Regions from separate parts of the Leptolyngbya sp. NK1-12 genome, predicted to be linked through region 2. Evidence: predicted binding sites of a transcription regulator. Region 2 holds the regulator's gene; each other region holds the start of a gene.

Region 1 (3,257 bases), 2.6 Mb from region 2:
TGCTTCCACGGCCACTTTAGAAGCGGCTAGCGAACCCGTGCCCAACGGTGGTAATCACGGCAGCTAATTTAAGCTAATTTAGCAAGCTAATTTAGCCAATTAGTCAGTGAAGGCTCTTCCGCAGTGGGGAGCCTTCTCCAGAATCAGAATGCTGAGCCAACTCGCTCAACGAGGTGAGGCAATATGGAACAAGAGACTACTCTGCTCTACGACGGCGATTACTCCTCAACTTCTTCTCAACTCGATAATGGCTCTAACTCTCACATTTCAGACAATTCGTTCAACCAAACAAATCAAGCCTTAGCGAAACTGACTCAGGAGTTGCACGAGCTACGCCAGTCAATCAGCGCAAACGCTCGCCTATCCACCTATGAAACCAATAAACTGCGCAAACAAATGCGTTGGTTAACTGGATCATTGATTGCGGCAATTCTCGCCTTAGGCGGTGCGCTAGCTGGAATCACACTGATGCTGCATAATGAACAGGCGAGTCTACGCAATCAACAGCGCCAGTTAAGCGAGCAAGTCAGAACACTAGAACAAAGCAGAGTCAACCCTGACCAAGTCCGACGCCTTGAACAACAGCTCAACTCATTGAACCAGCGAACTCAAGAACTATCTGAACAAGCCCGCACACTGATTGAACAAGTTCCGGAGATCTCATCTGCCCAACTTGAACGCATTCAGCAACAGCTTCAAATCCTCGAACAAAGGATTCGAGATAATATTCGAGATAATCTTTCTAGAGACGCAACTCTGAGTCAACTCTATAGTCTCAATGCAACGCTAGAACGATTAATGGCAAACCAATCCAATCAACGGCAAGCCGAATCATCTAATTTCTCCCAGCCGAATCAGGCCGCACAAAATTGAGTCTTCATCTAGAGAGTCTTCATCTAGAGAGTCTTCATCGGGGTGAAATTGCGCTGCCGCCTGCTTATGCAATTGTGGCCATGGCCGCCGTTTTAGCGGGCAGTGTGCGAGCACCCTTGACCGCACTGCAACTCTACCTACTTGAACAGGAATAACTGCTAATTACTAACCCGAGCGCTTTATAGTCAACACCCTTCCCCCTTCCCCCTTCCCCCTTCCCCCTCACCCCTCACCCCTCACCCCTCACCCCTCACCCCTTCCCCCTCACCCCTCACCCCTTCCCCCTCACCCCTCACTATTCACCATTTACTGCTCTCCTTAGTAAGTTCGGCAAACCGTACAGCCCAATTTATTGCCACCTGCTACGTCTTACGGCTAAATTAGCATCTAGAAGTTGAGAGAATACCTCCTGGCTTGAATCTTTACTGTCACGCCGATGTAGGTAGCATCGTTTGAGGCTAACAGTCCAATCTAGCATTGTAGCTTCGCAATCTAGATTTCCTCCTGTATGTCTCATCCTGTTATTCAATCTATGTCAAACTAATTCGCACAATCTAACGGAAACGTTGGGAGACTATCTATGGCGACTGTTTCTTTAGGGGTTACAACCGTTAAACCGCTGGGCGACCGAATTTTGGTCAAAGTGCGGGAAGCCGAAGAGAAAACCGCAGGCGGAATTATCCTACCCGACACGGCCAAAGAAAAACCCCAAGTTGGGGAAGTAGTACAGGTCGGCCCTGGTAAACGCAATGAAGACGGCTCCTTCCAAGCCATTGATGTCCAAGTCGGTGACAATGTACTCTACTCCAAATACGCCGGCACCGACATCAAACTCGGCGGCGAGGATTATGTTCTTCTACGCGAACAGGACATTTTGGCAACGGTCAGCTAAGAAAGTTTTGAGTTTTGAATTTTAATATCAAATCCGGTTGAGCCGCCAGAATTTACGTAGAGGCGTTTTGCCAAAACGCCTGTACAATTCAATGTTTTGCCAAAACGCCTGTACAATCAGCATTTAAGGGATTAGGGCGTTTAATCGGATTTGATATTAAGTTGGGTGAGGTTGAATTCTAAACTTTGGGTTAGATAAAGTCCAAAGCTTGTGCCTGACTCAATGAACTCAACACTTCAAAACTCAACACTTCAAACTAGTACACCTGGTTCGATTAATTCAACACTCAAAACCCAACACTTAGAACTAGTTAAAGGCTATGGCTAAGACAATTACCTACAGTGATGAAGCTCGTCGAGCGCTAGAGCGCGGTTTTGATGCCTTGTCGGAAGCGGTTGCCGTTACTCTCGGCCCCAAAGGTCGCAATGTGGTGCTAGAGAAAAAATACGGTGCGCCGCAGATTATCAATGATGGTGTGACGATTGCTAAAGAGATCGAACTAGAGGATCACATCGAGAACACAGCCGTTTCGCTATTGCGTCAAGCGGCAGCTAAAACGAATGATGCTGCTGGTGACGGAACCACAACCGCAACTGTGCTGGCCCATGCAATGGTGAAAGAAGGTCTGCGCAACGTGGCTGCTGGTGCCAATCCAATTGCCCTCAAGCGCGGCATTGACAAAGCTACACACCATCTAGTGGAACGCATTGCCGAACATGCCCGTCCGGTAAATGATTCCAAGGCCGTCGCTCAGGTAGCAGCCATTTCCGCCGGTAACGATAATGAAGTCGGTCAGATGATTGCCGAAGCCATGGACAAGGTGGGCAAGGAAGGCGTGATCTCTCTGGAAGAGGGCAAGTCCATGACCACCGAACTGGAAATTACCGAGGGGATGCGCTTTGATAAGGGCTATATTTCGCCCTACTTTGCCACCGACACCGAGCGGATGGAAGCGGTTCTCGAAGAGCCGTACCTGCTGCTCACCGATAAGAAAATCACCTTGGTGCAGGACCTGGTGCCAGTGCTGGAGCAAATGGCCCGGTCCGGTAAGCCTCTGCTGATCATTGCTGAAGACATCGAGAAAGAAGCCCTGGCAACCCTGGTGGTGAACAAACTGCGGGGTGTGCTGAACGTGGCGGCTGTGAAGGCTCCTGGCTTTGGCGATCGGCGTAAGGCGATGCTGGAGGATATGGCGATTCTCACCGGCGGTCAGGTGATTAGCGACGATACGGGTCTAAAGCTGGAAAACGTCAAGCTGGAGATGCTGGGTCAGGCTCGCCGCGTCACTATCACCAAAGACACCACCACGATTGTGGCCGACGGCAACGAGAAAGCCGTGAAGGCCCGCTGCGAGCAAATTCGCCGTCAGATCGAAGAAACCGACTCTAGCTATGACAAAGAAAAGCTGCAAGAGCGGTTGGCGAAACTGGCAGGTGGTGTCGCTGTGGTGAAAGTCGGGGCCGCGACGGAAACCGAAATGAAGGACCGCAAG
Region 2 (3,257 bases):
AAGCCAAGCTGCTGGTCGCCCTCGACGCTCTTGAAATCGTTAACCACGGCAATGCCCAAGCCAGCCAAGCTATAAAACAAGGTCAGCAGCACAATCGTCCAATTCAAGTCGCCAAACAAGGCGTGGCCAGTCCACCAAGGCAGCGCAATATAGCTCGCACCCAGGGCATAGTTCCCTAACCAGCCGTTTTGCTTCAGCTTTAGCGGGGGAGCCGAGTAGATGTAGGCCAGAAAAGCACCGCCAATTGCGATTGTGGTAATGGTAGGAAACTCATGACCGGCCCAAACATCCAGCCCATAGGCCAAGACAATTCCTGCTCCAAGTAAGATCAGAACCTGGGCTACCACCTGCGGTACCGAAATTGCCCCTGAGGGAATCGGGCGATAGGGTTCGTTGATTGCATCAATTTCGCGATCATAGAAGTCATTTAGGGTTTGGGTGTAACCCGTCATCAGTGGCCCCGACAGCAGCATACAGGCCGCCGCAATCAGCACATTCTCGATTGTCCAGGTGAAATGGCCAGAAGAAGCAGCGCCACAAACCACACCCCAGATCAAGGGAATCCAGGTAATCGGCTTCATTAACTGCAAGCGGATCTTCCAAATCGAGGTTTCTCCGGGCTGCGCTCCCTTCATGCCCAGAAGCTGGCGGGCTTTGGCGTTACGATCGGCCGCCATTGCGTCAGGTGCCCCATTCGCCACGGTTGAGGCATTGGTCGAAGCACTGTTGGATTCTGGAGTTAGTAATGGCTCAGACATGGTGACCAAGGTAATGTCGCTGGGATAAACAGCGTGTCCAATCTACTAGACTACCGCATTATTGTGAGCCGCTCTGAAGCCAAGTTTGCACTTCAGCCGCTCTGCTGCCCCTACTCCTGACTCAACGCCTCAGACAGGTAGTTGGCTGCTGCTTCCACAATCGCAATCGCGTTCTCATACACCATGCGAGTCGGCCCCAGCATGCCCACACTGCCGACAGGCACCGAACCGCGCTGGTAGGTGGCCGAAATCAAGGCGCAAGTCCGCATCGGTTCCAGCGGATTTTCTGCCCCAATCCGCACCGTAACTCGTCTGCCAGACTCATCCAGCCCAGTCGTATCAAAAATCAGCGGCCAGAGCTGGTCAGTTTCCGACTCTAGCACCTGCAGGATTGTTTGCACCTGCTGCACTTCTGAAAACTCTGGCTGGCGTCGCAATAGCTCAGCTACGCCTCGAATCAGGATTTGGGTGGAAACCGAGAGCTGACAGCGGCGGTTCAGTTCGGCCATTGAGGTGCGCAATAATTCACCATAGCGTTCAAACTCGCGGCCCAGCTCACTCCAATCTAGGATGGCAATTTCGCCCAGCGTGCGGCCTTGCAAATGAGCGGTGAGGAAATTAGAGAGAATTTGCAGTTCCCGGTCAAGATGGTCAGCATCACTGGCTTGATCTGAGCCATGATCCGGATCTGGCTGGGGCAACGACATCAGCGTGGACTGGGTTTGGTAGGAATCCAACACAACAATCAGCATGGCGCGCCCCGGATCGAGCTGCACGAGCTGCAAATGGCGCAGTTGGGACTGACTGGTTTGGGGCACCGTGATCAGCGCAATGTAGCCACTCAAAGTAGATAAAATCTGAGCCGCTTCCCGCAGCAGCGCTTCGATGCTCAATTCTTCCCAGTTGAGCTGGTCCGACAGAATCTGATCCACCTGTCGCGCCACCGTATCTGAAGGTGTCACGAGCTGATCCACATAAATCCGATAGCCCGAATCTGAAGGCACCCGTCCCGCTGACGTGTGGGGTTGATACAGCAGGCCAGATTTTTCCAGATAGCCCATCGCGTTGCGAATCGTAGCCGGACTGACTCGCGGATTAAACTCGTCTACCAACGCTTCAGACCCTACCGGGCGAGCAGTGGCAATATAGTGACGAACTGTGGCTCCAAGCACCTGTTGTTGACGAGCGCTGAGCTTGAATGGCGTGGACATAGTAGAAACAATAAACAGATTTATTTATCGAGCAGATTCTAAATTCAAATCCAGCCAGATTTAGATTGATCTATCCAAACCTACTGAACCAGTGATGCTAGCACCTATGACACTACTGTAATCGGGTTGAGCTGGTTTTGGGGTGCCGTTTGTTCGGTTTCGGCAAAGCATGCGCCTTGTTTCGAGCTTCAGTTCAGCCTTGGGTCAGCCTTGGGTCAGCCTCAGTAGCGAGCAAGGGTGGAATCCACAACTGCCGCATATTCCTCAATTCCACCAGTCACGTTTTTGACACAGGTAAAGCCTTGATGCTGTAACCATTGACACATCTGAGCGGAACGAATTCCGTGATGACACAGCACAATAGTTTCGGCATGGGGGTCAAACTGGGTCTGAATCTGTTCCGACCAATTCGCGAATTGACTCAAGGGCAAGTTAACAAATCCGTCAATTTTGACAATCGCCACTTCATCTGGCTCACGTACATCAATCAATTGGAGACCAGGCTGGGTTGTCATCCGCTCTGCTAATTCGGTAACGCTGATGGCAGCAATGGGTGGGTTGGAGGCTGAAAACATGTAGGCTTCTAAGAGGTTTTAAAGTTTTAAATGTGTGTCTTACTTATTCAACTTATCGGGTGAATTCCCCTGCTGCAAGTCTGAACTAATCTGAACTCTCGGTTTTGAAGGATTCTAAAATTGGATTCAGTCCTCTGATTGACCATCTGATTAGCGATTGGCCTAATCATCAAAATGTCAATCCCCCGTTGTATCCGCTATGATCGCAAACTTAAGAGGAGGACTCGTGTATTCTCTGAGCTGCTATCCGCAAGCAGTTAAGTATCGCCAACTTTAAAAATGGGTTGAAGTGCGGATGCCCGTACTTGTTTTTAGAGCGCATTATATGGGCTGTGGTAGAGGAGAGTTTGTCATGCTGAATAATATGCTGAATAAACTGGTTCAAGCGATTGTAATCACCTCCGCTGTCTACTTGACCATGCTCGTTAGTCAGCCTCAGCGGCCTGAACTGTTCATCGAAATGCAACAGCGAGTGAAGGTAGCTCAGTTTGAACATTTTTTAGCCGTCGTGATTGACTTCCTGCGCGATCCAGTTCAAAACCGAGCTTAACCGTCCATTCATCACCGACATTACCGACATTACCAGCATCATCTACTGGGCGATCTGCTGAATTTGCTGATTGAAATAATCCACCCTGTAGTTTAACTGCTGAGCAATCTGCAACCCCTGCTGAAAAGCCGCCAGCGCTTGAGGGTTGTCTCCCCGATCGCGG
Region 3 (3,257 bases), 1.6 Mb from region 2:
ATGGACCAATTGCAGCAACGTGGTATCGATCCCAATCAGCTTTAGCCCGATATCTCTAGGAGAGGATTGAATCTAGTGGAGGCACCTCTACCCAAGTCTTGGTCTGGTGCGATTGATGAGTCAAATCCATCAGTAACTGAGAATACACCCCCTCTTGTAACGAGGGTGCTAGTAATCGGCCTTGCTCGATTCCTTGGACCCATTGATCGACTACTCGGATAAACGGCGCTAAGCGACCGTCGGGATAGGTAGTGGGAAACGCGAGGCGAGCTGGAATCTCCAGTTCGGTTAATGGTTGACCCGCTTGGCTGCCCCACAGTTTGAAGCCATGCACATAGTCACTCTGATTGTCACTGCCCAAAACCAGCGTGCCACGGTCGCCATACACCTCTACCCAATGCCCTCGCCCCTGATAGGTGACGGCACTGAGACAAGCCTGACAGGGCGTTCCATCGGTCAATTCCAGCATCAGTGTGCAGGTGTCGTCGGCATCAACTGGCTTCGCTTCGCCGGTAATGGGATCGGGACGAGTGGCAATCGTAGTGCTGAGCTGACCACACAACCGCGCAACCGGAGCAAATAACCAGGCTATATAGTCAAATAGATGCGAACCAATGGCTCCTAATGCTCCACCTCCCTGATCCCGGCGAGCATACCAATTCCAAGGGCGAGTTGCATCGGCTCGACTGGAAACCAGCCAGTCTATCTTCACTAGCCGCTTCTGCCCCACATAGCCTTCCGCCAACAGTTCTGCCAAGTGCTGCCACGCGGGTACAAACCGAAACTCAAAGTCCATCATCGCCACCACCCCTTGAGCCTGAGCTAATTGGTACAGCTCAATGGCTTCTTTTACATCCAGAGTCATGGGCTTTTCGAGCAGTAGGTGTTTGCCGGCTTCCAGAACCGTTTTTGCCATCTCGTAATGCAAGCAAGGAGGCGTTGAAATAGCCACTGCGTCTACTGCTGGCAAGCAGACAATTTCTTCCACGGTTTGCGCCGCATGGGGAATCTGAAACGACTGCGCTACCGCCTGCGCTTTGTCCAAATTTCGGTGGTAGACTGCTACAACCTCTGTACGATGGTGAATTTGCAAGCCGGGAATGTGAATTTTCTGCCCAAAGCCGGTACCAACGACAGCAACACCAATTCGAGAATCTGCCATGCCTGATTTAGTTCAATCATCAGAGCGATCGTACAGCAGAACAGGAGTCAGGAGTCAGGAGTCAGGAGTCAGGAGCTACGAAGTCAGTGGGATTTCAGCTACGCATGACTGTAAATACTCGCCTCGGCAGCACAATATGACAAAACATCATGACATTCAATATTGCTGACACAGTTGATAACATTGCACTGCGTCAACAGCCAAAAGATTGCGATGGCTCAATAATGCTAAGGTGCAGTGTTCCTCCAAAAGCATAAGGTTTCAAACTGAGCGATCCACCTCTGGGCGATTTAAGCGCTTCTTTACTAGAGCTTCACAACAATCGGGTTTCGACTTCACAAAAGCCATGTTACCAATCGGTAAAGTTATGTGTACCTTTGTTGCTCTTCCTTTGGACATGGCCAAATGCTGCTGAGAATTGATGGAGAAAAGGTATTGCTGATGGTGGTGGTAGTCAGCCTGGTGTTTCTGGTGGGGCAGGCTCAGGCGCGATTGGATGTGTGTCGCAGTATGGGGCAGAAAACATTAAGTTGTGTACTTCAACTAAACTAGGTTTTATTTTAGCTCCTGGCAGTGTTCGAGCTAAAAAGCGGTTGAACCCAGAATTTTCTGGACCAACATCCTGTTGGGTGGTTGGAGTTCGGGATTCCCTCCAGTCGGGTTTTAGCACTCGATCGACTTGAGTGCTAAAGTCTACAGTGGAGAGATCGGAACCGAAATCTATGCCCAAAATTGTTGTATTTGATGAAGAATCGCGTCAGGCGTTGGAGCGTGGTGTTAATGCCCTAGCCGATGCGGTGCGGATTACTCTGGGACCTAAGGGCCGCAACGTTGTTCTGGAGGCAAAGTATGGTGCCCCTCAAATCGTGAACGATGGCATCACGATTGCCAAAGAAATTGAGCTGGAAGATCCGTTGGAAAATACGGGTGCTCGTTTGATTCAAGAAGTGGCTTCTAAAACCAAAGATTTGGCTGGAGATGGCACGACCACTGCAACGGTGCTGGCTCAGGCCATGATTCGCGAAGGGCTGAGAAACGTCGCAGCAGGTAGCAATCCGGTCAGTTTGCGGCGCGGCATTGAGAAGACTGTGGAACAAATTTTGGCAGAAATTGCCGCCATCGCGAAGCCGATCGAGGGCAATGAGATCGAGCAAGTGGCAACCGTGGCTGCTGGCAGCGATCCGGAAGTGGGCGCGATGATCGCCGAAGCGATGAGCAAAGTTGGCCGAGATGGTGTGATTTCGGTAGAAGAATCGAAGTCGCTTTCCACCGAGATGGAAACCGTCGAAGGGATGCAGTTCGATCGCGGCTACATTTCTCCTTACTTTGTTACCGATACTGAGCGGATGATTTGCGAACTGGAAAAGCCGCTGATTCTGCTGACCGATAAGAAAATTAGCAACATTCAAGATCTGGTTCCCGTTCTAGAAAAAATTGCCCGCGCCGGTCAGCCGCTGCTGATTATCGCTGAAGATGTGGAAGGCGAAGCATTGGCAACACTGGTGGTGAACCGACTGCGGGGTGTGCTAAATGTAGTGGCCGTAAAGGCTCCTTCGTTTGGCGAGCGGCGTAAAGCGGTGCTGCAAGATATCGCCGTTCTGACAGGTGGGCAAATGATCTCAGAGGATATTGGCCTCAGTCTCGATATGGCGACGTTAGAGACATTGGGCAATGCCCGCAAGGTGACCATTACCAAAGACACCACCACAATTGTGGCCGAAGCGCCCGATAAACATGCGCTGGAGACCCGGATTGCCCAGATTCGCCGGGAGTTGGCCGAAACCGATTCTGAGTATGACTCTGAGAAGCTGCAAGAGCGATTGGCTCGCTTGGTTGGCGGCGTTGCGGTCATTAAGGTAGGAGCAGCCACCGAAACCGAACTTAAGGATCGCAAACTGCGCCTCGAAGATGCCCTCAATGCAACTAAGGCGGCTGTCGAAGAGGGGATTGTGCCCGGTGGTGGCACGACCCTGCTGCATCTGGCGCAGAAAATGCAGGACTTCAAGCAAACTCTAGACACCGACGAACAGATTGGGGCCGATATTGTGATTCGGGCACTCGAAGCACCGCTGCGGCAAATTGCCGAGAATGCCGG

Evidence for each region. The regulator HrcA, encoded in region 2, represses chaperone genes, less so after heat shock. The targets are predictions, from matches to a motif close to ANTTAGCACTCNNNANTNNNGAGTGCTAANT.
Region 1: groL (chaperonin GroEL) is a predicted target of HrcA. The motif match lies at 2,043-2,073, and genes of this name have one in related genera.
Region 3: groL (chaperonin GroEL) is a predicted target of HrcA. The motif match lies at 1,824-1,854, and genes of this name have one in related genera.

The regions. Positions count from the first base shown of each region.
Region 1 covers NZ_CP053586.1:6,127,913-6,131,169, reverse strand. Annotated here, with positions in the region: gene HJG54_RS26355 (Hsp20/alpha crystallin family protein) at 1-67, shown strand, start outside; gene HJG54_RS26350 (hypothetical protein) at 184-873, shown strand; gene HJG54_RS26345 (hypothetical protein) at 870-1,028, shown strand; gene groES (co-chaperone GroES) at 1,454-1,765, shown strand; gene groL (chaperonin GroEL) at 2,085-3,257, shown strand, end outside.
Region 2 covers NZ_CP053586.1:2,125,931-2,129,187, reverse strand. Annotated here, with positions in the region: gene chlG (chlorophyll synthase ChlG) at 1-758, opposite strand, end outside; gene hrcA (heat-inducible transcriptional repressor HrcA) at 869-1,969, opposite strand; gene HJG54_RS08695 (rhodanese-like domain-containing protein) at 2,191-2,544, opposite strand; gene HJG54_RS08690 (hypothetical protein) at 2,897-3,094, shown strand; gene HJG54_RS08685 (tetratricopeptide repeat protein) at 3,137-3,257, opposite strand, start outside.
Region 3 covers NZ_CP053586.1:564,624-567,880, reverse strand. Annotated here, with positions in the region: gene HJG54_RS01950 (Uma2 family endonuclease) at 1-45, shown strand, start outside; gene HJG54_RS01945 (Gfo/Idh/MocA family protein) at 56-1,162, opposite strand; gene HJG54_RS01940 (hypothetical protein) at 1,568-1,714, shown strand; gene groL (chaperonin GroEL) at 1,885-3,257, shown strand, end outside.